Regions from separate parts of the Streptomyces sp. NPDC042002 genome, predicted to be linked through region 3. Evidence: riboswitches for the same ligand, from Rfam matches in the RefSeq annotation. Region 3 holds a riboswitch; each other region holds the start of a gene.

Region 1 (5,807 bases), on a different contig from region 3:
GGACCGGATCCCCGAGATCGCCGAGTCGATCGCGTCGCTGGAGAGCGTCAGCGAGGTCTTCTCCGTCACCGGCACCTACGACCTGATCGCGATGGTCCGGGTCAAGGCCCACGACGACCTCGCGGACGTCATCCCCGGCAAGATCAGCAAGATCCCGGGCGTCGAGGCGACGGACACGCACGTGGCGTTCCGTACGTACTCCCAGCACGACCTGGAGGCGGCGTTCGCGATCGGCCTCGACTCCTGACCGACGGAACACCGCCTCCGGGCGGAACGGCTTCGGGCGTCAGACCGCCGGGACGCAGCGGCCGCCCTCGGTGCGGTACTGCCAGCGGGCGCCGTCCCTGACCAGCTCGCGCACCGCGCGGACGAACCGCTCCACGTGCTCGTCGGGGGTACCGGCCCCGAAGCTGACGCGGATGGCGTTGAGGGACTTCTCCCCGGGGGCCGCCTCGGGGGCGCCGCACTCCCCCTGGGTCCCGGGGTCGCTGCCGAGCAGCGTGCGGACCAGCGGGTGGGCGCAGAAGAGGCCGTCGCGGACGCCGATGCCGTACTCGGCGGAGAGCGCGGCCGCGAAGTGCGAGCTGTTCCAGCCCTCGACGACGAAGGAGATGACGCCGACCCGCGGGGCGTCGTCACCGAAGAGGGACAGGACCCGGACCTCGGGGACCTCGGCGAGGCCCGCGCGGACGGTACGGATCAGGTGCTGCTCACGGGCGACGAGCTTGTCGAAGCCCTCGTCGGTGAGCGCCTTGCAGGCCGACGCGATCGAGTAGGCGCCGATGACGTTCGGCGAGCCGGCCTCGTGCCGGGCGGCGCTGTCGTGCCACTCCACGTCCACGCCGCCGTCCGTACGCCGGGTGACCTTGCGGCTGGCGCCGCCGCCCGCGAGGTAGGGCTCGGCGGCGAGCAGCCAGTCGGAGCGGCCCGCGAGGACACCGGAGCCGAAGGGCGCGTACAGCTTGTGCCCGGAGAAGGCGACCCAGTCGACGTCGAGGTCCTGGACCGACACCGGGTGGTGCGGGGCGAGCTGCGCGGCGTCGAGGACGATGCGGGCGCCGTGGGCGTGCGCGGCTGCGGCCAGTTCACGCACCGGCCACAGCTCCCCGGTGACGTTCGAGGCGCCGGTGACGCAGACCAGGGCCGGCCCGTAGCCCCCTTCAATGGACACAGTGCGGGCGGCGAGGGCGCGCTCCAGGGTGTCGACGGCCTCGCCCGGGGTGCGCGGTGCGTTCAGGTAGGTCACCCGGGCGTCGCGCCAGGGCAGCAGCGAGGCGTGGTGCTCGGTCTCGAAGACGAAGACCTGGCAGTCGGCCGGGAGCGCGGCGGCGAGCAGGTTGAGCGAGTCGGTGGTGGAGCGGGTGAAGACCACCTGGTCGTCGGCGCGGCAGTCGAGGAACTCCTCGACGGTCCTGCGGGCGTTCTCGAAGAGGTCGGTGGACAGCTGCGAGAGGTAGCCGGCGCCCCGGTGGACGCTGCCGTAGTACGGGGCGTACGCGGCCACGTCGTCCCACACCCGCTGGAGGGCGGGCGCGCTGGCGGCGTAGTCGAGGGCCGCGTAGGTGACCTCGCCGCCGGTGACGAGCGGGACGGTGACATCCCGGCCCAGAACGGCCAGAGGGGCACAAACAGACTGGTCGGCGGCAACGGTGGAGACAGACATGGCGAGCTCCTGTGAGAGGCAGGCGGGATCACCGCGCGAGCCGGCCGCCGGGAGGCAGCGCTCAGCGCGGGAAAGGTGAAAAGGGTGTGCGGGGGCGGGGCTCTACGCCCTATCGCATTCGCTTGCTCACAGAAGGCTCCCTCGAACGACCAGGACCCCTGGTTGCGTCCGCCCGGAGGGCGGGAGGGGTCCGCGCTTGCCGTAGGCCTCGCTGCCTACGACCTGGTCTTCACCCGGGGCACCCCGCCACGGACGGAGGGTTGCCGGACAGCCGGCCGGGGCCTGATGGCTGTCACTCATGACCTGGTACAGCATCTTGCCAGAGGATCTTCCCAGCGCAAGACGCGGTCCGGATCGTGGACCGCGCCTTGCTCCGTTTCCTCCGTGTCACCGGTGGATCAGGCGTTGCTGGCGGCCACCCAGCGGTCCAGGGTGCGCCTGGCGGCGCCGGAGTCGATCGCCTCGGCCGCCTTCTCCATTCCGGCGCGGAGCTGGTCCGCGAGCGGCGCGCCGGTCGGCGACAGGGCCACCAGGGCCGCCGCCGAGTTCAGCAGGACCGCGTCCCGTACGGGCCCCCGCTCGCCGTCCAGCACACGCCGGGCGACCTCCGCGTTGTACGAGGCGTCGGCGCCGCGCAGGGCCTCCACCGGGACGATGTCGAGCCCGACGTCACGCGGGTCGAAGCACTCCTCGGTGACCACGCCGTCGCGGACCACCCAGACGTGGGAGCCCGCGGTGGTGGTCAGTTCGTCGAGTCCGTCGTCGCCGCGGAAGACCAGCGAGGAGTTGCCGCGCTCGGCGAACACGCCCGCCACGATCGGCGCCATACGGGGGTCGGCGACCCCGACCGCCTGGGCCTTCACCCGCGCCGGGTTCGTCAGCGGGCCGAGCACGTTGAAGGTCGTCCGGATGCCCAACTGGCCGCGCGCCGCCGCCACATGACGCAGCGCCGGGTGGAACTTCACCGCGAAGCAGAAGGTGATCCCGGCTTCCTCGGCGACCTCGGCGACCCGCTTCACCGTGAGCTGGAGATTGACGCCGAGCTTCTCCAGGACGTCCGACGAGCCGGACGCCGAGGACGCGGCCCGGTTGCCGTGCTTGACGACCTTGGCGCCGGTGCCGGCCACCACGATCGAGGACATCGTGGAGATGTTGACGGTCTTCGCGCCGTCGCCGCCCGTTCCGACGATGTCGACGGTGTGTCCGGGCACCTCGATCACATTGGCGTGCTCGTACATCGCCCGGACGAGTCCGGTGATCTCCTGGACGGTCTCGCCCTTGGCCCGCAGGGCCACCACGAACCCGGCGATCTGCGCGTCGGTCGCCTCGCCGCGCATGATGCGGTCCATCGCCCAGGCCGTGTCGTCCGCGCTCTGGTCGCGGCCCTCGAGCAGGCCGTTCAGTACCGCCGGCCAGGAACGGCCCGCCGCGGTGTCGCCTCCAGCGGGGTTCACAGCGCTCATGGTCGCTCCTGGGTTCGTAGGTCACGCGGTGGTCGGTGACGCGGTCGTAGGTGACGCGGGGTGGATCACCCCGCACCACGGGGTGAGTCCACCCTATCCAGCCCGGGAGACGGCAAAGAGCCCCGTCCGTTGCGTGGACGGGGCTCCTGCCATGGCGAACAGCCGGGGATCAGGGGATCAGTGGTGGCCGTGGCCGCTCGTGATCTCCTTGTACTCCTCGACGGTGGGCTTGGGGATCTGGTTGTCCTCCCCGTAGAAGCCCTGGCTCATCTTGGCGCGCAGCTTCTTCGCGCCCGAGACCTTGCGCTCGACACCGTTCTCGTCGACCGTCGGGCCGATCTCGGCCGGCTTGTACTGGTCGTGCGCGGTGAGCGTGTGCAGCGCGTCCTGGCTGAGCGGCTCGTGGACCTCGATGAACTCACCGTGCGGCAGGCGCTTGATGATGCCCGACTCGCGGCCGTGCAGCACCTTGTCCCGGTCCCGGCGCTGGAGGCCGAGGCAGACCCGCTTGGTGGCGATGAAGGTGAGCACCGGCACGACGAAGAAGGCGATCCGCACGAACCAGGTGATCGAGTTGATCGCCAGGTGGAAGTGCGTGGCCCAGATGTCGTTGCCGCCGCCGACGAGCAGCACGAAGTACCAGCTGATCCAGGCGGCACCGAACGCGGTCCGGGTCGGGACGTTGCGCGGGCGGTCCAGGATGTGGTGCTCGCGCTTGTCGCCGGTGACCCAGGACTCGATGAACGGGTAGACCGCGATCGCGACCAGGACCAGCGGGAAGATCACCAGCGGGATGAACACGCCCAGGACGAGCGTGTGGCCCCAGAGGTTGATCTCCCAGCCCGGCATGACACGGATGAGGCCTTCGGAGAAGCCCATGTACCAGTCGGGCTGGGCGCCCGTGGACACCATGTCCGGACGGTACGGACCCATCGCCCAGATCGGGTTGATCGAGGCGATCGCCGCGATGGCCGCGATGACACCGAAGACCAGGAAGAAGAAGCCTCCGGCCTTGGCCATGTAGACCGGCAGCAGCGGCATGCCGACGACGTTGTTGTTCGTCTTGCCGGGACCCGCGAACTGCGTGTGCTTGTGGTAGAAGACCAGGATCAGGTGGCCCACCACGAGGCCGAGCATGATCCCCGGCAGCAGCAGCACGTGCACCGAGTAGAAGCGGGCCACGAAGTCGCCGCCCGGGAACTGGCCGCCGAACAGGAAGAACGACAGGTACGTGCCCACGATCGGCACGGACAGGACCGCGCCTTCCATGAAGCGGACACCGGTGCCGGAGAGCAGGTCGTCCGGGAGCGAGTAACCGGTGAAGCCGGTGAACATGCCGAGGACGAACAGCAGGAATCCGAAGACCCAGTTGACCTCACGGGGCTTGCGGAACGCACCCGTGAAGAACACGCGCATCATGTGCACGAACATGCCGGCGAGGAAGATCAGCGCCGCCCAGTGGTGGATCTGCCGGATCAGCAGACCACCGCGCACATCGAAGGAGATGTGCATGGTCGAGTTGAACGCCTCGGACATCAGCTGGCCCTGCAGCGGGATGTAACTGCCGTGGTACTCCACCTCGTTCATCGACGGGTGGAAGAACAGGGTCAGGTACACACCCGTGAGGATGATGATGATGAAGCTGTAGAGGCAGATCTCACCCAGCATGAACGACCAGTGGTCGGGGAAGATCTTGCGCATGTTGGACTTGGCCAGGGAGTAGATCCCCAGACGGCCGTCGGCCCAGTCGGCGACCCGCTCACCGGCGGGCGCCTTCTCGCGCGAGGAGCGCGAGTCGGAGGTGGTGGTAGTGCTCATCCGCGCTCCCAGAATGCAGGACCGACGGGCTCCTCGAAGTCGCTGAGCGCCTCGAGGTAACCCTCAGCGTTCACACCGATGCGCAGCTGCGGCAGGGCGTGACCGGCCGGGCCGAAGATGACTCGGGCGCCGTCGGAGAGGTCGAAGGTGGACTGGTGGCACGGGCAGAGCGCGTGGTGCGTCTGCTGCTCGTACAGGGAGATCGGGCAGCCGACGTGGGTGCAGATCTTCGAGTAGGCCACGATGCCCTGGTAGGACCACTCGAGTTCCTGCTTGTCCTTGATGTTCTCCGGCTGGAGCCGGATGATCATCAGGGCCGCCTTGGCGATCTCCGTCTGGAAGTCCTCGTCGTGCACCTCCAGGCCCTCGGGCTTGGCGAAGGTGAGCGAACCGACGGCCACGTCCGAGGGACGCAGCGGCTCGTTCGTGTTCATGTTGACGAGGAGCTTGCCCTTGGACCACAGCGTGTGGCGCAGCTTCGTGCCGGGCAGCGGGCCGAGGTCGCGCAGCAGCATGACGCCGGAGAGCGGGAACAGGGCCAGCGCGCCGAACATCGTGTTGCGGATCAGCTTGCGGCGGCCGAGCACCGATTCCTTGGCGCCCTGCTTGAAGTCGGCCAGGACCTTGGCCTTGACCTCGGGCTCCGCCTCGATCGGGTGACGCTCGTCGGCGATCTCCACGTCGGACATCAGGGTGCGGGCCCAGTGGACCGCGCCCGCGCCGATGGCGAAGAGCGCCACACCGAGCGACATGCCCAGCGCGAAGTTCAGCGCGCTGATGTGCCCGAGCGGGAAGACGAAGATCGACTTGTCGTTCGGGATCGCCACGTACGAGGTGATGAAGCCGACGGTGGCCACCATCGA
Region 2 (5,807 bases), on a different contig from region 3:
ACGTCAACCGCCCGCTCGTCGCCGAACTCGGCCGACTCGGCCTGCTCTCCCGCCTGTTCACCTCCGGCGCTCTCGACCTCTGCCTGATGCGCGAGTCCCTGGCCCAGGTCTGCACCGAGGCCGAGACGGCACTGGCCCTCCAGGGGCTCGGCGCCCATCCGGTGCACGCGTACGGCACCGCGGCCCAGCGCGAGCGCTGGCTGCCCAGGGTCGCGGACGGCGGCGCCGTGGCGGCCTTCGCGCTGAGCGAGCCCGGCGCGGGCTCGGACGCCGCCGCGCTGGCGCTCCGGGCGGACGCGGACGGCACCGGCGGCTGGCGGCTCACCGGCGAGAAGTGCTGGATCTCCAACGCCCCCGAGGCCGACTTCTACACCGTCTTCGCGCGGACCGCGCCCGACGCCGGAGCCCGCGGAGTCACCGCCTTCCTCGTCCCCGCCGACCGCCCCGGCCTCACCGGCACCCCGCTCGACATGCTCTCCCCGCACCCCATCGGCGCCCTCGCCTTCGACGCCGTACCCGTCACGGCGGACGACGTCCTCGGCGAACCCGGCCATGGCTTCCGGGTCGCCATGAACACCCTCAACCTGTTCCGGCCGAGCGTGGGCGCCTTCGCCGTCGGCATGGCGCAGGCCGCGCTGGACGCGACCCTCGCGCACACGGCACGACGCGAGGCGTTCGGCGGCCCGCTGAAGGACCTGCAGACCGTGGCCCACCGGGTCGCCGAGATGGCGCTGCGCACCGAGGCGGCCCGCCTGATGGTGTACGCGGCCGCGGCGGCGTACGACGAGGGGGCATCGGACGTTCCCCGGCGGGCGGCGATGGCGAAACTGCTCGCGACCGAGACGGCCCAGTACGTCGTCGACGCGGCCGTCCAGTTGCACGGCGCCCGCGCCCTGCGCCGCGGCCATCTCCTCGAACACCTCTACCGCGAGGTGCGCGCGCCGCGTATCTACGAGGGGGCCAGCGAGGTCCAACGGGCGGTCATCGCCAAGGAGTTGTACCGGACGGCTGCCGCACAGAGCCCGGAAGCGGCCGGGCGGACACGGGAAACGGGGTCCGCATGACCGTCGAGCAGACACAGGGAACGGGGTCCGCATGACCGTCCGCCGAGCACAGGGAACGGGGTCCGCATGACCGCCGAGCGCGTCAATCCGCCCGAGCTCTCCCCGCCGACCGGGTTCGCCCACGCCGTCGTCGCCACCGGCTCCCGTGTCGTCTTCCTGGCCGGACAGACCGCGCTCGACGCGGACGGGAAGGTGGTGGGGGAGACCCTGCCCCTCCAGTTCGAACGGGCGCTGGTCAATCTGCTGACCGCGCTGCGGGCGGCGGGCGGCGAACCGGCGGACCTCGCCCGGGTCACGGTCTACGCCACGGACGTCGCCGACTACCGCGTCCACGCTCCCGAACTCGGCCGCATCTGGCGCCGGTTGGCGGGCCGCGACTACCCCGCGATGGCCGTCATCGGCGCCACGCGCCTGTGGGACGAACAGGCACTGGTCGAACTCGACGGCTTCGCCGTGCTGGCGTAGGGCCGCGAGGTAGCGGAGAGAGCGGAACGGGCGGAGATCAGGCCGCGACGGCCAACTGGCCGGCGAACACCCGGTGTGGTGCGATCACGCTGCCGTCGGGGAGCAGTTCGCCGCTGTCGTCGAAGACGATCGCGCCGTTGCACAGGAGGTTCCAGCCCTGCTCGGGGTGGGCCGAAACGATGTGCGGGGCGGCGGCGTCCACGGACGGGCACGAAGACCGGTGTGAGCACATGGTGCACCTCCACGTGGGATGCGAAGAGTGTCGGCGGCGTTGTCGTCGCCCTCGCATACCTAGACCATGCGCGCGCGGCGAACTCACCGGAACAGCCGGTCGTGAAGCGTGACAACACGAGGACAACTCTCGGACGCCCCCAAGACGGACGGTGCCAACTCGCCACCAAAGGGGTGATGATCACCGCCTTCGGGGCCTCGGACCGGTACCTGTTGAGCGCCCCTTCCAGGCCCCCGCTCCAGGAGGTACTCCATGTCATTTCGCCAGGCCGTCGGCACGGCCGCCGGTGCCGCGCTGCTCCTGCTCCTCGCCCCGTCCGCCGTCGCCGTGTCCGCCCCGTACGACACCACCCGGACCGCCCCGTCCGACGAGGTGACCGTCGACCACACCGGCACGGTCGCCGCCGACGGCACCATCACCCTCTCCGGCACCTACCGCTGCACGGGCGCCGCCGGGCCCGTGTTCGTGTCCTCCACGGTGTCCCAGGGCGATCCCTGGGCCAGCCACCCCATCGGCGGCTCCTCGGCGGTCTGCGACGGCGCGGAGCACCGCTGGAGCAACTCGGAGGAGAGCGCGCCCAAAACCCTCGTCCCGGGACCGGCGCACGTCGAGGCCACGGTGTTCGACATCAGCGCCACCGGCCTCCCCCTGCCCTCGGTCCACGCGATCCGGGAACAGGACATCACCGTCGTCCGGGGCTGAACACGTACGAGGCCCAGCGCTGAGCAGGTACGGGAGGGGCCGCCGACGGGGCGGGTCGGCGGCCCCTCCCGCGCCGGGCGGAGACCGGCACCGACCGGTGCCCGGCGCGGTCCCTCGGATGCCACGGGCGTCGCGATGTCAGTCCGTGGCGTCCACGTACGGGCGGGCCAGCCGGCGCAGTGGAGACGTCTTGTCCCACACGTGCCAGCGCGCGCCGCACAGGGGGTCGGTCTCGTAGGTCACCTCCGCCGGGAAGCCGTCGGCCGTGACCCGTTCGGCGGGTGGGCCGGCGAGAGTCCTGCCGCAGTGGGGACAGCGGTCCGGCGTCCGCATGGGATACATGCCCATCGTCATCGCTCCTGTCGTACGCCGGTGTTCGTGCGCGTCAGCGGTCTTCGAGGCGACGGTCCAACGAGGCGTCCCGGCAACCCTTGCCGGTGTCGTCGGTCGAGGGAAGCCATGGCGTCCGGCCGGTGCTGGTGAACGCCGCCCACCCACTCACGGCGGCGGTGTCGCCCTCGCACACCGATACACGCCATGCGTCGGGAGTCCAGGTGAAGATCGCGTCCTGACCGAAGCGCCGCCCCAGTTCGCGTGCCGCGCAGTCACTCATGCCCGCGACGGCGACACTCTCCTCGACGTGCGTGCCGCGCGCGTCGCCTCCTGCCGCCGGCCACCAGGTGAGCCCCTGCCGGGCGAGCTCGCCGAGCAGCAGGCCGTGAGCACGGGCGTTGTACTCGGCGGAGGCGGTACGGCCAAAGGGATTCCAGGCCGTGATCACATGAAGGGCGGTGCCGCCGGCCGGTTCCGGGAAGGGGCCCTCAGCCGTGCCCGGCGAACGCGGCTCGACCCGGACGGTCCTGTCGTGGAAACGGATGTCCACGACAGCGTGACGGTAGAGCTCCCAGTTCTGGGGCGCACCGGGTACGTCGGTCGCGTGCACAAGGGCCTCCTGTGGAACGAAGGACCCCCTTACACGCCGTGCAGGGAGATCGGTGCCTGCCCCCATGGACATGGGGGCACGATGTCGCCCGGAAGGGCACTCACGCGATGTGCGAGTCGGCCGACCGGTGGCTTCCCCGGTCGCACTCGGCCGGGTCGACCGAGCCGCAAGATGTCACGATTCCGGTCCCGGAGCAAGGGGTTTCGGATCATCTTGCCAAGGCCCGTCACGGGTGTCAGTTTCCCCGCTCGGTCAAGAGTTCCAGTGTCAAGTCCCGGCTCGCTGGACGGCATTCCGTCCGTCGCGGATGCTCCGGGGACACGGCCGATCGCCATGCGCGGTGCGTGGGAAACCGCAGATCACCGGGGTGCGGACAGTGTGCTACCGGGGTCCTACGACTCCGGAAGGCTGCCCGAACATGTCCGTTTCCCCCGAGCCCGAGCCTCGCCGCGCGGGTGTGCAGGTCATCGAACTCGCCGCCGCTTGCACGCTGTTCCACACGGCCGAGGCGAACGGCCTCGGTTCGCCGGGGACCGGTGACCTCTTCGATGAACGGCGCGAGGAGCCGGACCCGGGGTCTCCGGAAGTCGAGGAAGGCGCGGAACCCGAGGAGACCACCGAGGACGCGGAGGGGACGGACACGTGCACCTGCGCGCATGGCGGTATGCCTGGCCTCTGCTGGGGCCACGAGGCCGGCAAAAGGCAGTACGCGAAGGTGGAGAACCAGGACGACGAGGGCGACGAGAACGATGACTGCGTCCTGGAGGTTGTCGACGACTTCGCCGAAGGGATGGCGGAGGATTCGATCTACGACCTGAGTGACGTGCTTCCCGGCGGCTTCGACCGGCGCTCGCTCCACGGGCTCATCACCCTCATCGATGTCGCCCAGGCGAGACCGGACAGGGAGAGATGGACCACGGACGGGCCGTGGCAGCTCTGGTGGTTGTCCTGCCACAGCGATGTCGCACGGCCCCTGAGCGCAAGAGACGAAACCGATTCCGATTCCTCCAGTGCCGATTCGGACGAGGAACCGGACGACGGCAGCTACTACGTGTTCCTTCAGAACGAGGACGCCCACACCGTCAAGGTCATCAGGACGCGCGGGTCGGAACAGCACGTGATGTACTCCGCGCCCGCCTGGGGGCCTGGCGGCGAGACCCAGGTCCGTGACACTCCGGAAGCGCTGCGGAGTCTCGTGGATCGGGTGACGGAACAGGTGCGCGAGGCGGGCTTCACGGTTGAGGGCGACTGGACCGTCGACTGGTCGCGTTGCCACGTGCTTCTTGCCAACTGGGACTACTGATGGCCCGGCCCCGGAGGCCCAGCGGGGGACCTTGTTTCCGCCTCCACTGCCAACAGCGCATCCCCCTGCGGCGACGGTGCCTTCCCCACTCGCCCCGATGCTGCTGATCACTTGCGACGGCTGGGACGGGCCTTCCGCACGCATGATCCGCACGCACCGACGGTGCGCACTTGTCCGGGTGAACCTTCGGGGTTCACCGACGTGGTGAGCGTGCGCTTCCTGGCGTTGGCGCTGGTCGGTACCAGGGGCGGGCGGAGGTGAGCGGGCGAGTGAGTGAACCGGTACGGGAGTCGGGCGGAACCGCGGCTGCGGACGGGGGCTCGGACCACGGCACTGAGGCTCCGGGCCCGCCGGAACCGGGGTCGGGCATCATCCGGGTCTTCGGGCGGCAGCTGAAGCGGTTCCGGCTGCGGGCCGCTCTGGAGCGCGCTGAGGTCGGGGCGGGGACCGGGTACTCGGCGTCCACGATCGCGGCGTTCGAGCAAGGGAGGCGGGTGCCGCCTGCTCGCTTCATCGACGTGGCGGACGAACTGCTGGACGCGGGCGGCGTCTTGCGGGAGATGAAGGAGGAGGTCGCGCGGGCGCAGTTCCCGGCGTTCTTCCGCGACGCGGCCCGCTTGGAGGCGGAGGCGGTTGAACTCCACGTGTACGCGAACCAGGCGGTGCCAGGTCTGTTGCAGACGGAGAAGTACGCGCGGGCGGTCTTTCGCATGATGCGGCCCCCGCTGGATGACGCGACCGTCGACGAACGAGTGTCGGGGCGGCTGGCTCGTCAGGGGTTCTTCGCGCGATGTCCCACGCCACTCGCCACCTTCGTCATCGACGAGTCGGTCCTCAAGAGACCGATCGGTGGGCGCCAAGTGCTGCGCGGACAGTTGGAGCAGCTGCGCCTCGTCGGCCACAAGCGAACCGTGGACGTGCAGATCATGCCGCTGGACCGGGAGGAGAATGCGGGTCTGGCCGGCCCCTTCACCTTGATCGAAGCAGGAGATGGACGGAGGATCGCCTACGTTGAGGTGCAGAGCGCGAGCCGGCTGCTCACCGAACGGGCCTCTGTCCGCAGCCTGGAGACCAAGTACAGCAGCCTCAGGGCGCAGG
Region 3 (5,807 bases):
GCGACGATGCCTCGCCGTCCCGCCGTCGGCGCGCTGGTCAGAGGACCTTGCTCAGGAAGTCCCGGGTGCGCTCCTGCTGCGGATGGTCCAACACCTGCGTGGGCGGTCCCTGTTCGACGATGCGGCCGCCGTCCATGAAGACGACCCGGTCGGCGATCTCGCGGGCGAAGCCGACCTCGTGGGTGACGATGACGAGGGTGGTGCCGCTGCTGGCCAGATCCTTGATGACGGCGAGCACCTCGCCGACCAGTTCGGGGTCGAGCGCCGAGGTCGGCTCGTCGAAGAGGATGACCCCCGGACGCAGGGCGAGGGCGCGGGCGATGGCCACCCGCTGCTGCTGTCCGCCCGACAACTGCCGTGGGTAGGCACCGGACTTGTCCGCGAGCCCCACGCGGGCGAGCAGATCGCGCGCCAGTTGCCGGGCCTCGGGCTTGGACAGTTTTCCGGTCGCCACCGGAGCCGCGGCCACGTTGTCCAGCACGGTCAGGTGCGGGAAGAGATTGAAGTTCTGGAAGACGAACCCGATGCGGCTGCGCTGGCCCCGGATGACGCGCTCGCTGAGTTCCTTCAGACGGTCGCCGTGCCTGCGGACGCCGATGAGCTCGCCGTTCAGGCTGACATGGCCGATCTCGGGCTTCTCCAGGTGGTTGATGACCCGCAGGAGGGTGGACTTCCCGGATCCGGAGGGTCCGAGGATGACCGTGACCTCTCCGGGCCTGACGGTCAACTCCACTCCGTCCAGGACCTGGTGGGCGCCGTACCACTTGTGCACGTCGTGCACCTCGACCGCGGCCGGCTGGATCCCGAGCGCTCCGATGGCCTCGTCCGCCGGAGTCGTCCCCGCGGCCTGGTCCTCCGGTTCCGTCCTGTCCTTCACCGTCGTCTGACGCGCTTCGCCGGTCATATCGCCGTCTCCCTCCGGACCCGGGCGCGCACGTCGCGCAGACCGTTCCGCACTTTCTGCAACGGGGTCGGCGGCAGGGTGCGCAGCGCGCCCCGCGAGTAGTACCGCTCGACGTAGAACTGGATGACGGACACGACGCTGGTGAGGATCAGGTACCAGGCGGTGGCCACGAGGAGCAGCGGCACGATGTCGCCGGGATAGGTACTGCCCATGCTCTGCACGGTGCCGAACAGGTCCATCAAGGAGACGTAGAAGACCAGCGAGGTGCCCTTGATGAGGCCGATCAACTGGTTCACGTAGTTGGGGGTGATGGAGCGCAGCGCCTGCGGGAAGACGATCTTCGCGAACTGGTACCGCTTCGGCAGGCCGAGGGCGGAGGCCGCTTCATGCTGGCCCTGGTCGACGGAGAGCAGGCCGCCGCGCACCACTTCGGAGGCGTACGCCGCTTCGTTGAGGCTGAGTCCGACGACGGCGACGGCCATGTCGGTGGCCAGGTGGGACTCGTCGAAGGTGAAGAAGGCCGGGCCGAACGGAACGCCTACGCTCAACGTCCGGTACAGGGCACTGAAGTTGTACAGGAACAGCAGGACCACGATGAGTGGTACCGACCGGAACAGCCAGGTGTAGACCCAGCTCACCGCGCGGAGCACCGGACTCGGGGAGAGCCTGGCCAGAGCGAGCAGGATGCCGCCCAGCAGTCCCAACACCGCGCTGTAGGCGGCTACTTCGAGGGTGATGAGCAGGCCGTCGAGGATCGTCGGGCGCAGGAACCAGTACTGGAATCGGTCCCACTGGTAGAAGGGGTTGGTGACCAGGCCGTGGGTGATCTGGGCGACCAGCACGAGCACGACGGCCGTGATGATCCAGCGGCCGGGACGCCGGAGGGGAAGGACCCGCTGGGCCGCGAGGGGCTTCGGCGTGGCGGGAACGTGCGGACGGGGGATCGCCTCGGCGGGCGGCGCTGATCCAGGGGACACAGCTATGCCCGGAGATTCACTCATGGAGAGCTCCAGCGGATTCGGACACCCCGGACCACGGCGAGCGGCAGCCTGACGCGGAGCCGGAACGGCTCGGCGCGAAAGACGCATGGGTGCACGTGGAACGGGGGCTGGACGGAGAAGGGGCGCACCGCGACAGCGGTGGTCGTCAGAGATTCGGAAGAAGAGCCGTCAGCCCTGGCAGAGGGAGCGGCACGTGCCCGTACACAGCGCGCTGTTGACGCGCAGCAGGTCCACGGAGCGGTCGGCGCACAGCACATCGCGGCCAGGGCGCCGCCATGCGGCCGTCCCGTCAGCTGCGTGCATCGCCGTCACCATTTCTCTTCTCCGGTTTTGAGGCATCCCGTTGTGCGCCGCACGTTAGGCCCGCCCCGAAAAGAATGTCAATGCGGGTGACCACCAGGTGAGACCGCGTTGTCGGCCTTCTTGACTGCGCAACAGGTCGCACCGAGACTGGCGTGGACGGTCACGATTGTCAGCGCCCACGGTGCGGGTTCACCCCCGCTCCTGTGGTCATCGGCCCCGGCCCGCTGACAGGCAACCCTTCCACCGCGACGGGGTGCCCCGGGTGACGACCGGGTCCCGCCGGTGTGGCGGGACAAGCGTGGTCTCGCGTCTCGCGAGCCCTGGAGTCGGGACCGGTGGGGAATTGCCCAGGAACGGTTTGACGAGGCGCCTGCACATCGATCTGTTGCGTGTCTCCAGCGCTTACTGACCCGTAACCGGTCCGTTCGATCCGGACCGGTGCGACAAGCGCAGTCAATCCGCATTCGGCCGCTGGCGCCCACAAGGCGGCGGTGGCTTCCTCGTTCCCCAAGGGAGAGTTATGCCCGAGACAGCTTCGCGCACTTCCGGTACAGCCAACTCGCGTCCCTGTGACCAGATTTCGTTCCCGTCGGACCTTCGCCTCGGCCTGAAGGGGGCGGCGGCACCGTCCGCGCTCCCCCACAGCGTCCACAGCCGTATCGGTGTCGGCCTGGCCGGCGGCTTCTACCCGGCGCCGCACCGCTACGAGCTGTATCTGTCGGAGAGTTGTCCCCTCTCGCTGCGTATCGCGATCACCCTCGACCTGCTCGGCCTGAAGGACTCGGTCGCCACCACGATCCTGGCGCACCCCGCCGGGACACCCGACGCCTTCGCCTCACTGCGCCGTGCCTACGAAGCCACCGAGCACCACTACGACGGACCGCTGACGGCACCCGCGCTGTGCGACCGCTGGAGCGGACGCATCGTCAGCAACCACACGCCCGACATCCTCCGCGATCTCGCCGGGCTGCTCTCCGGCCACACCACGGGCCACCCTTCCACGCTGTGCCCGCCGGCCCTCACCGCTGACATCGAGGCCCTGCGCGACCTGCTGGACCGCGATGTCACCCCGTCCGCCCAGCCCTCGGAACTCTCTGCGGCCCTGGAACTGCTGGACTGCCAACTCGCCACACGGCCTTACGTGTTGGGCGACGACCTGACGGCCGCGGACGTGGACGTGTGGGTGGCGCTCACCCGACTGGGCCCGGCCGACATCCTCCGGCCTCACCCCCGGCTGCGGGACTACGTACGCCGGCTGGGCGACCACCCCGCCTTCCGGGGCGGGACCGACGCGGCGCCCGTGGCCGCCGACGCCTGATCCCGGCGGAAGCGAGGGAGAGTCCCACTCGGCTCATCTGCCCGACCGGGTGTGCGGTCGTCGAAGCGGTCAGCCCGCATGTCGACGGCCGTCCTCCCGATGGCGGGGTCCTCCCGCGGCAGGCTGAGCGGAGAACCGGACGCCGGGCCCGGCGTCCGGACCGTTCACTCGCGCGGAACCAGGACGATGCTCACGCCCTTCAGGGTCGAGGTCCACTGCCGGCCCTGGTCAAGGACCTCGCGCCCCGAGCCCAGGATCTGGTCCTGGATGATCAGCGCCGACGCGCGGAGCTCCTCCCACGGCTCCGGCACGTCGAAGGCACGCCGGGACCGCTCGACGGAGCCGACCAGAGCACGGCAGGCCGCTTCCACGTCAGCGACGTTCTGGCCGGCCGATCCGACTCCCTCGATCGACCACGTCATCCACAGGCGCCCCATGACAACACCCTGTCCCATCCCCGGAACCAACGCATGCCCGCTGCACAGAACGCGGGCGATCGCCGAGACGGTCCACCGGTCCGCCCCCGTCCACGTGCGGTCCGTCGGCGTTCGGCGCACGCTATGAGCGTACGAGCGCGGCACGCACACCACACGTCCGGCGGCCAGAAGGAATGACGATGGCTGAAACAGGCCCGTCGAGACGGCCGTCGGCGGCACAGCGCCGGGTTCTCGCCCCGCTCGCCCTCGCCCAGTTCATCTGCAGCTTCGCCGGCTCCAACATGAACGTGATGATCAACGACATCAGCGAGGATCTCGACACCACCGTTCAGGGCGTGCAGACCGCGATCACGATCTTCCTGCTCGTCATGGCCGCGCTGATGATTCCCGGCGGCAAGCTGACGGACCGCTACGGCCGGAAGCGCTGTTTCCTGGCCGGCCTGTCGGTGTACGGGGTCGGCGCCCTGCTGAGCGCCGCCTCCCCCGGCCTGGGCGTCCTCATCCTCGGCAACTCGATCCTCGAAGGCGTCGGAACCGCTCTGCTCATCCCGCCCGTCTACATCCTCACGACGCTCCTCTTCCAGGACATGACCTCCCGTGCCCGAGCCTTCGGAGTCGTGATGGCGCTGGGCGGCATCGGCGCGGCGGCGGGCCCCCTCATCGGCGGGCTCATCACCTCGTGGATCAGCTGGCGGGCCGCCTTCGTGTTCCAGGCCCTGGTCATCGCACTGATCATCGTGCTGAGCCGGCACATCGAGGACCCGCTCCCGCCGGATCCGACACGCCCCTTCGACACCGTCGGAGCCGTCCTCTCGGCCACCGGCCTCGTCCTCATCGTCATGGGCATCCTGGCCGCCGACAACAACGTCTGGCTGATGACCGGCCTGCTCGCCCTGGGTGCGCTGACGCTGCTGTGGTTCTTCCGCTCCGTGCGCGCCCGCGAGGCGGCGGGCAAGGAACCGCTGCTCTCCACCAGCCTGTTCCGCAACCGCACGTCCAACCTCGGCCTCATCACCCAGAACATCCAATGGCTGCTGCTCATGGGGTCGTCGTTCACCGTGGCCGCCTACCTCCAAGTGGTACGCGGCTACGACGCCATCGCGACCGGCGTCATCTTCACCGCCGCCACCCTCGGTCTGCTCGCCACCTCCCTGGCCGCCGAACGTCTCGCCGAGCACCGCCCCCAACGCACCCTCATCATCGCCGGATTCGTCGTCACCATCGCGGGCGTCATCGTCCTGATCGCCATGGTGAACAGCTTCGCGAGCCCCTGGGCCTTCGCTCCCGGGCTCCTCCTGGTCGGGCTGGGCCTGGGCGTGATGCTGACGCCGTCGGTGAACATCGTCCAGTCGAGCTTCACAGAGGACCGGCAGGGCGAGATCTCCGGCCTGTCCCGCAGCGTGTCGAACCTCGGCTCCTCGCTGGGCACCGCGGTCGCCGGCACCATCCTCGTGGCCGGCTTCACCACCCGTTCCTATGCCGCGGCCATGGTCACACTCGCCGTCCTCGGCCTCCTCGGCCTCACCGCCGCGGTCCTCCTTCCCAGGACCACCGTCAGCACACGCGGCGTGGTGGGCACCCGGGCACGGAACGACACCTGATTCCCCGGACGGACACCGAACCAGCCTTACGGCAAAGGCGGTTCCGACGTCCCGCGGCAGAGAACCCGGCCCTCACCATCAGCAAACGCAGACTCCGGGAGGCGGTCGCGCGCGGTCGGCCTCGCCCTGCCGAAAGGGGACCGGGGTGCCGGACCGGGCCCGGGGCCAGAAGCGGATTCGGCGCATACGGTCGACGTGACCCCGTCAACGCGTCTTCCGTAGTAGACATGACCCGCCCGCAAC
Region 4 (5,807 bases), on a different contig from region 3:
AGGGTGCGGTAGCCGTCCATCTGAATCGCGCTGTAGTGCACGAAGACGTCCGCACCACCGTCGACCGCGATGAAGCCGTACCCCTTCTCCGCGTTGAACCACTTGACGGTGCCCTGAGCCATGCCTAACTCCCCTATTACTGGCCCTTGCACAGATCCGCACTTCGCGGATCCGGGTCAGACCTCACCCCCCAAACGGTTGGGGGTGTGCGCCGGAACGCGTCGACCGCGGCTGAATGTATCTGTCCAACTGCCCTCTGCAACAGGTCAATCGGACGAGAATTCTGGGCATGGCTGATCAATGACATGCGGAGAACCCGCAAGGATTCAGGGCAAGTCGGGCCCCGTAAATGCCATAAACAACCCATAAAGGGGAGGCAGTTTGGCTACTTCTTGTCGGCCGCCGAACGGGTACTCATATGCGTCCGGCATGAAACCAACATCGAAAGCGAAGTCGCTTCCCCAACTGTAGCGCCCTCAACCATACAGAATTGCCCCCTCCGTTTCTCTCACGGAGGGGGCAATTCGATGAACTCTGCGTGTCCGGCATTACCGAGGGTAACGAAACGGGGTAACGGTCAGCCTCCGGCGACGGCCGGAATGATCGAGACGCCCACACCGTCCGGGGTCGCCGTCTCCAGACCCTGCTCGAACCGCACGTCGTCGTCGTTGACGTACACGTTGACGAAGCGGCGCAGCTTGCCCTGGTCGTCCAGAACGCGCGCGGCGATGCCCGTGTGGTTCTTCTCCAGGTCGGTGATGACCTCGGCGAGGTTCGTGCCCTCGGCCGTCACCTCGGCGGCGCCACCGGTGTAGGTGCGCAGGATGGTGGGGATGCGGACGTTGACGCTCATGATGCGAGGCCAGCCTCTCGGAAGGAGTCGAGGTTCGGGCGGATGGTCGCGGTCAGCCCGGTGTCCGAGGCCACCGCGTCCAGGGTCTTGAGGCCGTCGCCGGTGTTCAGCACGACCGTGGTCAGGGTCGGGTCGAGGAGACCGCTCTCGATCAGCTTGCGCGTGACGCCGACGGTCACCCCGCCGGCCGTCTCCGCGAAGATGCCCTCGGTGCGCGCGAGCAGCTTGATCGCGTCGACGATCTGCTCGTCGTTCACGTCCTCCACCGCACCGCCGGTGCGCCGCGCGATGTCGAGCACGTACGGCCCGTCCGCGGGGTTGCCGATGGCGAGCGACTTGGCGATGGTGTCCGGCTTCTGCGGCCGGACGACGTCGTGTCCTGCCTTGTAGGCGACGGACACCGGGGAGCAGCCCTCGGCCTGGGCGCCGAAGATCTTGTACGGCCTGTCCTCGACGAGCCCGAGCTTGATCAGCTCCTGGAGACCCTTGTCGATCTTCGTGAGCTGGGAGCCGGAGGCGATCGGCACGACGAGCTGGTCCGGCAGCTTCCAGCCGAGCTGCTCGCAGATCTCGTACGCCAGCGTCTTGGAGCCCTCGGCGTAGTACGGCCGCAGGTTGACGTTGACGAAGCCCCAGCCCTCGCCGGCCGGGTCGCCGATCAGCTCGGAGCAGAAACGGTTCACGTCGTCGTAGTTGCCCTGGATGCCGACGAGTTCGCCGCCGTAGACCGCGGCCATGACGACCTTGCCCTGCTCCAGGTCGTGCGGGATGAACACGCAGGAGCGGAAGCCGGCGCGGGCCGCCGCGGCGCCCACGGCGCCGGCGAGGTTGCCGGTGGAGGAGCAGGAGAGGGTGGTGAAGCCGAAGGCGCGGGCCGCTTCGATGGCCTGGGCGACGACGCGGTCCTTGAAGGAGTGCGTCGGGTTGCCGGAGTCGTCCTTGACGAAGAGCTTCCCGGCGTCGACACCCAGCTCGCGGGCCAGGTTGTCGGCCTGCACGAGCTTGGTCCAGCCCGGGTTGATGTTCGGCTTGTCCGCCACGTCCGCGGGGACGGGCAGGAGGGGCGCGTAGCGCCAGATGTTCGCGGGTCCCGCTTCGATGCGCTTACGGAGCTCTTCGGTCTCGTAGGCCGAGAAGTCGTAGGCGATCTCCAGCGGGCCGAAACACTCCTCGCAGGCGAAGACCGGGCCGAGCGGGACGCGGTGTCCGCACTCGCGGCAGGAAAGCGCCGCGGCCGGGCCGAGGTCCACCGCTTCGGCGGAGTTCGTGGTACTTGCATCTGTCTGCGCAGCCATGGAGGCGAGGCCCTTTCCTCATCTTCCTCACGACGCACTTCGCCGTGAGACGGATTTGGCACCTTCCCGAGCCGGGAGCCTCGCGACGCGATCGACATCGATCGGTACGAGACCGGCTGGAGGGTTGCCGGGGCTTCATCGGGCCGTATCCCTCTGCCCCTCTGGATGAGCGGTATTTGATTGTTGAACTGTTGAACGCGATACATGCCGACGATCCAGGACATGCGATGGTCATCCGCGTTGTTCAAGACTGTAACCGAAGGCCAGGACAGTTGAGATAGTCGTCCGAACCGCGAGACGACGGCAATCGATCTGCCGCTGGCCGCAGCGGGCACGCCGATGAGAGCGTGTGATCAGACAGTGAGGAGCCGCAGACCGTGCTGAAAGAAGTCGAAAGCTGGCTGAGCACACGCTCCTGGTCCGTGACCGACCGCCCCCTCCACCGGCTCATGGCCGCCAAACGCGTCACCGGGTCGACGGTCAGTGTCGTACTGCCCGCGCTCAACGAGGAGGAGACGGTCGGCGAGATCGTCGCGATCATCCGCCACGACCTCATGCAGCAGGTGCCCCTCGTCGACGAGATCGTCGTCGTCGACTCGGGCTCCACGGACCGCACCTCCGCGGTCGCCGCCGCCGCGGGCGCGCGTGTCGTGCACCGCGACGACATCCTCCCCCGGATCCCCGCCGTGCCCGGCAAGGGCGAGGTGCTGTGGAGGTCGCTGCTCGTGACGAGCGGGGACATCGTCTGTTTCATCGACGCGGACCTCAAGGAGTTCTCGTCCGACTTCGTCTCCGGGATCGTGGGCCCGCTGCTCACCGATCCCGGCGTCGACCTGGTCAAGGCCATGTACGACCGTCCGCTGGGCGGCGCCACCGGCCAGGGCGGCCGGGTCACCGAGCTGATGGCCCGCCCCCTGCTGAACATGCACTGGCCGCAGCTCGCGGGCTTCGTCCAGCCGCTCGGCGGTGAGTACGCGGCCCGCCGCTCGCTGCTCGAACAGCTCCCGTTCCCCGTCGGCTACGGCGTCGAACTGGGCATGCTCGTCGACGCCCTGCACCTGGTGGGCCTGGACGCCCTCGCCCAGGTCGACGTCGGGGTGCGCAAACACCGCCACCAGGACGGCCAGGCGCTCGGCCGGATGGCCGCCGCGATCTACCGCACCGCCCAGCTCCGGCTGGCGCGCGGCCATCTGATCCGCCCCGCCCTCACCCAGTTCGTGCGCGGCCGGGACGGTTTCCAGCCGCGCACGTACTCGGTCGACACGGAGGAAAGGCCCCCGATGACCGAAATCTCCGAGTACCAGCGGCGCAAGGCCGCGTAGGCAGGACCGGCCGGCCGCGACCGCATACGGCCGAAGTGAACGTTTGAGCGTTTCGAGACGGGGCTAGGTTTCGAGGCATGGCTTCAACGCACGGTGCCCACCGGATTCTGGTCGCGTCCAACCGCGGCCCGATCACCTACGAGGTACGGGAGGACGGTTCGCTGCACGCCCGGCGCGGCGGTGGCGGCCTCGTCTCGGGACTCTCGGCGATCGGGCCGGACGCGGGCGCCCTGTGGGTGTGCTCCGCCCTCGGCGACGGCGACCGGGAGGCCGTCGCGCGCGGAGTCGGCGAGGACGGCGTACGGATGCTGGCGATCGACGCCGAGGTGCACGCCGACGCGTACAACGGCATCGCCAACTCCGTGCTGTGGTTCGTCCACCACATGCTGTACCAGACCCCGCTGGAGCCGGTCTTCGACGCGAAGTTCCGGCGCCAGTGGGCGTCGTACCGGACCTACAACCGCGCCTTCGCCGAGGCGCTGGCCGAGGAGGCCGCCGACGGCGCCTCCGTGCTGGTCCAGGACTACCACCTGTGCCTGGTGCCGGGGATGCTCCGCGAGCTGCGCCCCGACCTGCGCATCGGCCACTTCTCCCACACGCCGTGGGCGCCCGAGGACTACTTCCGGATGCTCCCCGACGACATCCGCGCGGAACTGCTGGACGGCATGCTCGGCGCCGACCGGCTGGCGTTCCTGACCTGGCGGTGGGCGACGGCCTTCATGCGCTGCGCGGGCGAGATCGACCCCGGGCGCTACCGCGTGACCTCGCCCTCGGACGCGCCGCCGGCGGTCGAGCACCTGGACGGCGGCCCGCCCCGCCGGACCCGCGTCGGTGTGCACGGCCTCGGCGCGGACGCCGAGTTCCTGCGCGAGCGCTCGCACCGGGCGGACGTCGAGGAGCGGATGGCCGCGCTGCGCGAGGAGATCGGCGAGGGCCGCAGGACCGTCGTACGCGTCGACCGGACCGAGCTGTCCAAGAACATCGTGCGGGGGATGCTGGCGTACCGGCAGCTCCTCGACGAGCACCCGGAGTGGCGCGAGCGGGTCGTCCACGTGGCGTTCGCCTACCCCTCGCGGCAGGACCTCGCGGTGTACCGGGACTACACGGCCGAGGTGCAGCGCGTCGCCGACGAGATCAACTCCCGCTACGGAACGCCGGGTTGGACCCCGGTGGTGCTGCACGTCAAGGACGACTTCGCGCGCTCGCTCGCCGCGTACCGGCTGGCGGACGTCGCCCTCGTCAACCCCATCAGGGACGGCATGAACCTCGTCGCCAAGGAGGTCCCGGTCGTCTCCGACGAGGGCTGCGTGCTGGTGCTCTCGCGGGAGGCCGGGGCGTACGAGGAGCTGGGCGAGGACGCGATCTCCGTGAACCCGTACGACGTGATCGGTACGGCACGGGCGCTGCACGAGGCACTGACCATGCAGCCGGGCGAACGGGCCGAGCGCACCAAGCGGCTGGCCGCCGCGGCCACCGCGCTGCCCCCGGCCCAGTGGTTCCTGGACCAGCTGCGCGAGCTGGAGGCCTGACCGGCGGCCCGTCACCCACCGTCCGACAGCACCCTTGTTCCAGCCAGGTTGTCCCAGCCGGTCCTCTCAGCCCGGTTGTCCCGGTCCGGTTGTCTCAGGCCAGCCGGGCCGCGAGGGCGGCGAGCAGGTGGACGACTCCGGCGGGGCCGTCGACCACCAGGTCGGCCCGTTCGGCGAGTTCGCCGACCTCGGAGCTGCCGCTGCACACCAGGAGTCCGGGGACCCCGTCGGAGCGGAGCTTGTCGACGGCGGCGAAGGCCGGCAGGTCGCCCAGGTCGTCACCGGCGTACAGGACGGCCTCGGCGCCGATCTCCCGGATGTACTCCATGAGGGCGACGCCCTTGTCCATGCCGGGCGGGCGCAGCTCCAGGACCATGCGGCCCGGCTCGACGATCAGGCCGTGCCGGCCGGCCAGTTCGGCCAGCGGCTCCCGGAGCGCCTCGAAGGCGGCCTGCGGGTCCTCGGCGCGGCGCGTGTGCACGGCGACCGCACGGCCCTTCTCCTCGATCCAGGTGCCCTGCCAGGCGCCGATCCGGTCGAGGAACCCCGGCAGTTCGGCGCGGACGGCGGCCACCCCGGGGTGCGGGGCGGGGGCGGTGACCGTGCCGCTCACCGCGTCCCAGCGCTCGGCGCCGTAGTGGCCGAGGACGACGAGGTGCTCAAGGCCGGGGACGCCCGCGAAGTCGCCGTGGCGCACGGCCACACCGGCCGGGCGGCCGGTGACCACGGCGACGGAGGCGACCTTGGGGGCGAGCGCCGCGAGGGCGGGGACCGCGCCGGGGTGCGCGCGGGCCCGGTCGGGGTCGGC

Evidence for each region. A riboswitch is a leader RNA that binds a small molecule or an ion and turns the genes downstream of it on or off. The one in region 3 is predicted to bind S-adenosylmethionine.
Region 1: it holds a riboswitch for S-adenosylmethionine, as region 3 does, so the genes downstream of both, ACZ6KY_RS00645 (aminotransferase class V-fold PLP-dependent enzyme) here and ACZ6KY_RS03975 (glutathione S-transferase C-terminal domain-containing protein) in region 3, are expected to answer to the same signal.
Region 2: it holds a riboswitch for S-adenosylmethionine, as region 3 does, so the genes downstream of both, ACZ6KY_RS12705 (hypothetical protein) here and ACZ6KY_RS03975 (glutathione S-transferase C-terminal domain-containing protein) in region 3, are expected to answer to the same signal.
Region 4: it holds a riboswitch for S-adenosylmethionine, as region 3 does, so the genes downstream of both, thrC (threonine synthase) here and ACZ6KY_RS03975 (glutathione S-transferase C-terminal domain-containing protein) in region 3, are expected to answer to the same signal.

What each region holds. Positions count from the first base shown of each region.
Region 1 is NZ_JBVJCT010000001.1:151,635-157,441, reverse strand. Features, by position in the region: gene ACZ6KY_RS00650 (Lrp/AsnC family transcriptional regulator) at 1-247, shown strand, start outside; gene ACZ6KY_RS00645 (aminotransferase class V-fold PLP-dependent enzyme) at 287-1,663, opposite strand; SAM riboswitch class IV at 1,851-1,967, opposite strand; gene trpD (anthranilate phosphoribosyltransferase) at 2,062-3,126, opposite strand; gene qcrB (cytochrome bc1 complex cytochrome b subunit) at 3,304-4,944, opposite strand; gene qcrA (cytochrome bc1 complex Rieske iron-sulfur subunit) at 4,941-5,807, opposite strand, start outside.
Region 2 is NZ_JBVJCT010000006.1:253,340-259,146, forward strand. Features, by position in the region: gene ACZ6KY_RS12675 (acyl-CoA dehydrogenase family protein) at 1-1,064, shown strand, start outside; gene ACZ6KY_RS12680 (RidA family protein) at 1,131-1,529, shown strand; gene ACZ6KY_RS12685 (DUF5999 family protein) at 1,567-1,761, opposite strand; gene ACZ6KY_RS12690 (DUF6299 family protein) at 2,014-2,463, shown strand; gene ACZ6KY_RS12695 (hypothetical protein) at 2,602-2,811, opposite strand; gene ACZ6KY_RS12700 (DUF3293 domain-containing protein) at 2,849-3,406, opposite strand; SAM riboswitch class IV at 3,657-3,767, shown strand; gene ACZ6KY_RS12705 (hypothetical protein) at 3,825-4,709, shown strand; gene ACZ6KY_RS12710 (helix-turn-helix domain-containing protein) at 4,979-5,807, shown strand, end outside.
Region 3 is NZ_JBVJCT010000002.1:276,441-282,247, reverse strand. Features, by position in the region: gene ACZ6KY_RS03995 (amino acid ABC transporter ATP-binding protein) at 38-802, opposite strand; gene ACZ6KY_RS03990 (amino acid ABC transporter permease) at 901-1,905, opposite strand; gene ACZ6KY_RS03985 (hypothetical protein) at 2,074-2,208, opposite strand; SAM riboswitch class IV at 2,367-2,513, shown strand; gene ACZ6KY_RS03980 (putative leader peptide) at 2,471-2,617, shown strand; gene ACZ6KY_RS03975 (glutathione S-transferase C-terminal domain-containing protein) at 2,729-3,526, shown strand; gene ACZ6KY_RS03970 (hypothetical protein) at 3,691-3,963, opposite strand; gene ACZ6KY_RS03965 (MFS transporter) at 4,143-5,564, shown strand.
Region 4 is NZ_JBVJCT010000016.1:179,329-185,135, reverse strand. Features, by position in the region: gene ACZ6KY_RS24120 (cold-shock protein) at 1-122, opposite strand, end outside; gene ACZ6KY_RS24115 (MoaD/ThiS family protein) at 578-853, opposite strand; gene thrC (threonine synthase) at 850-2,148, opposite strand; SAM riboswitch class I at 2,164-2,320, opposite strand; gene ACZ6KY_RS24105 (glucosyl-3-phosphoglycerate synthase) at 2,526-3,470, shown strand; gene ACZ6KY_RS24100 (alpha,alpha-trehalose-phosphate synthase (UDP-forming)) at 3,548-4,999, shown strand; gene otsB (trehalose-phosphatase) at 5,094-5,807, opposite strand, start outside.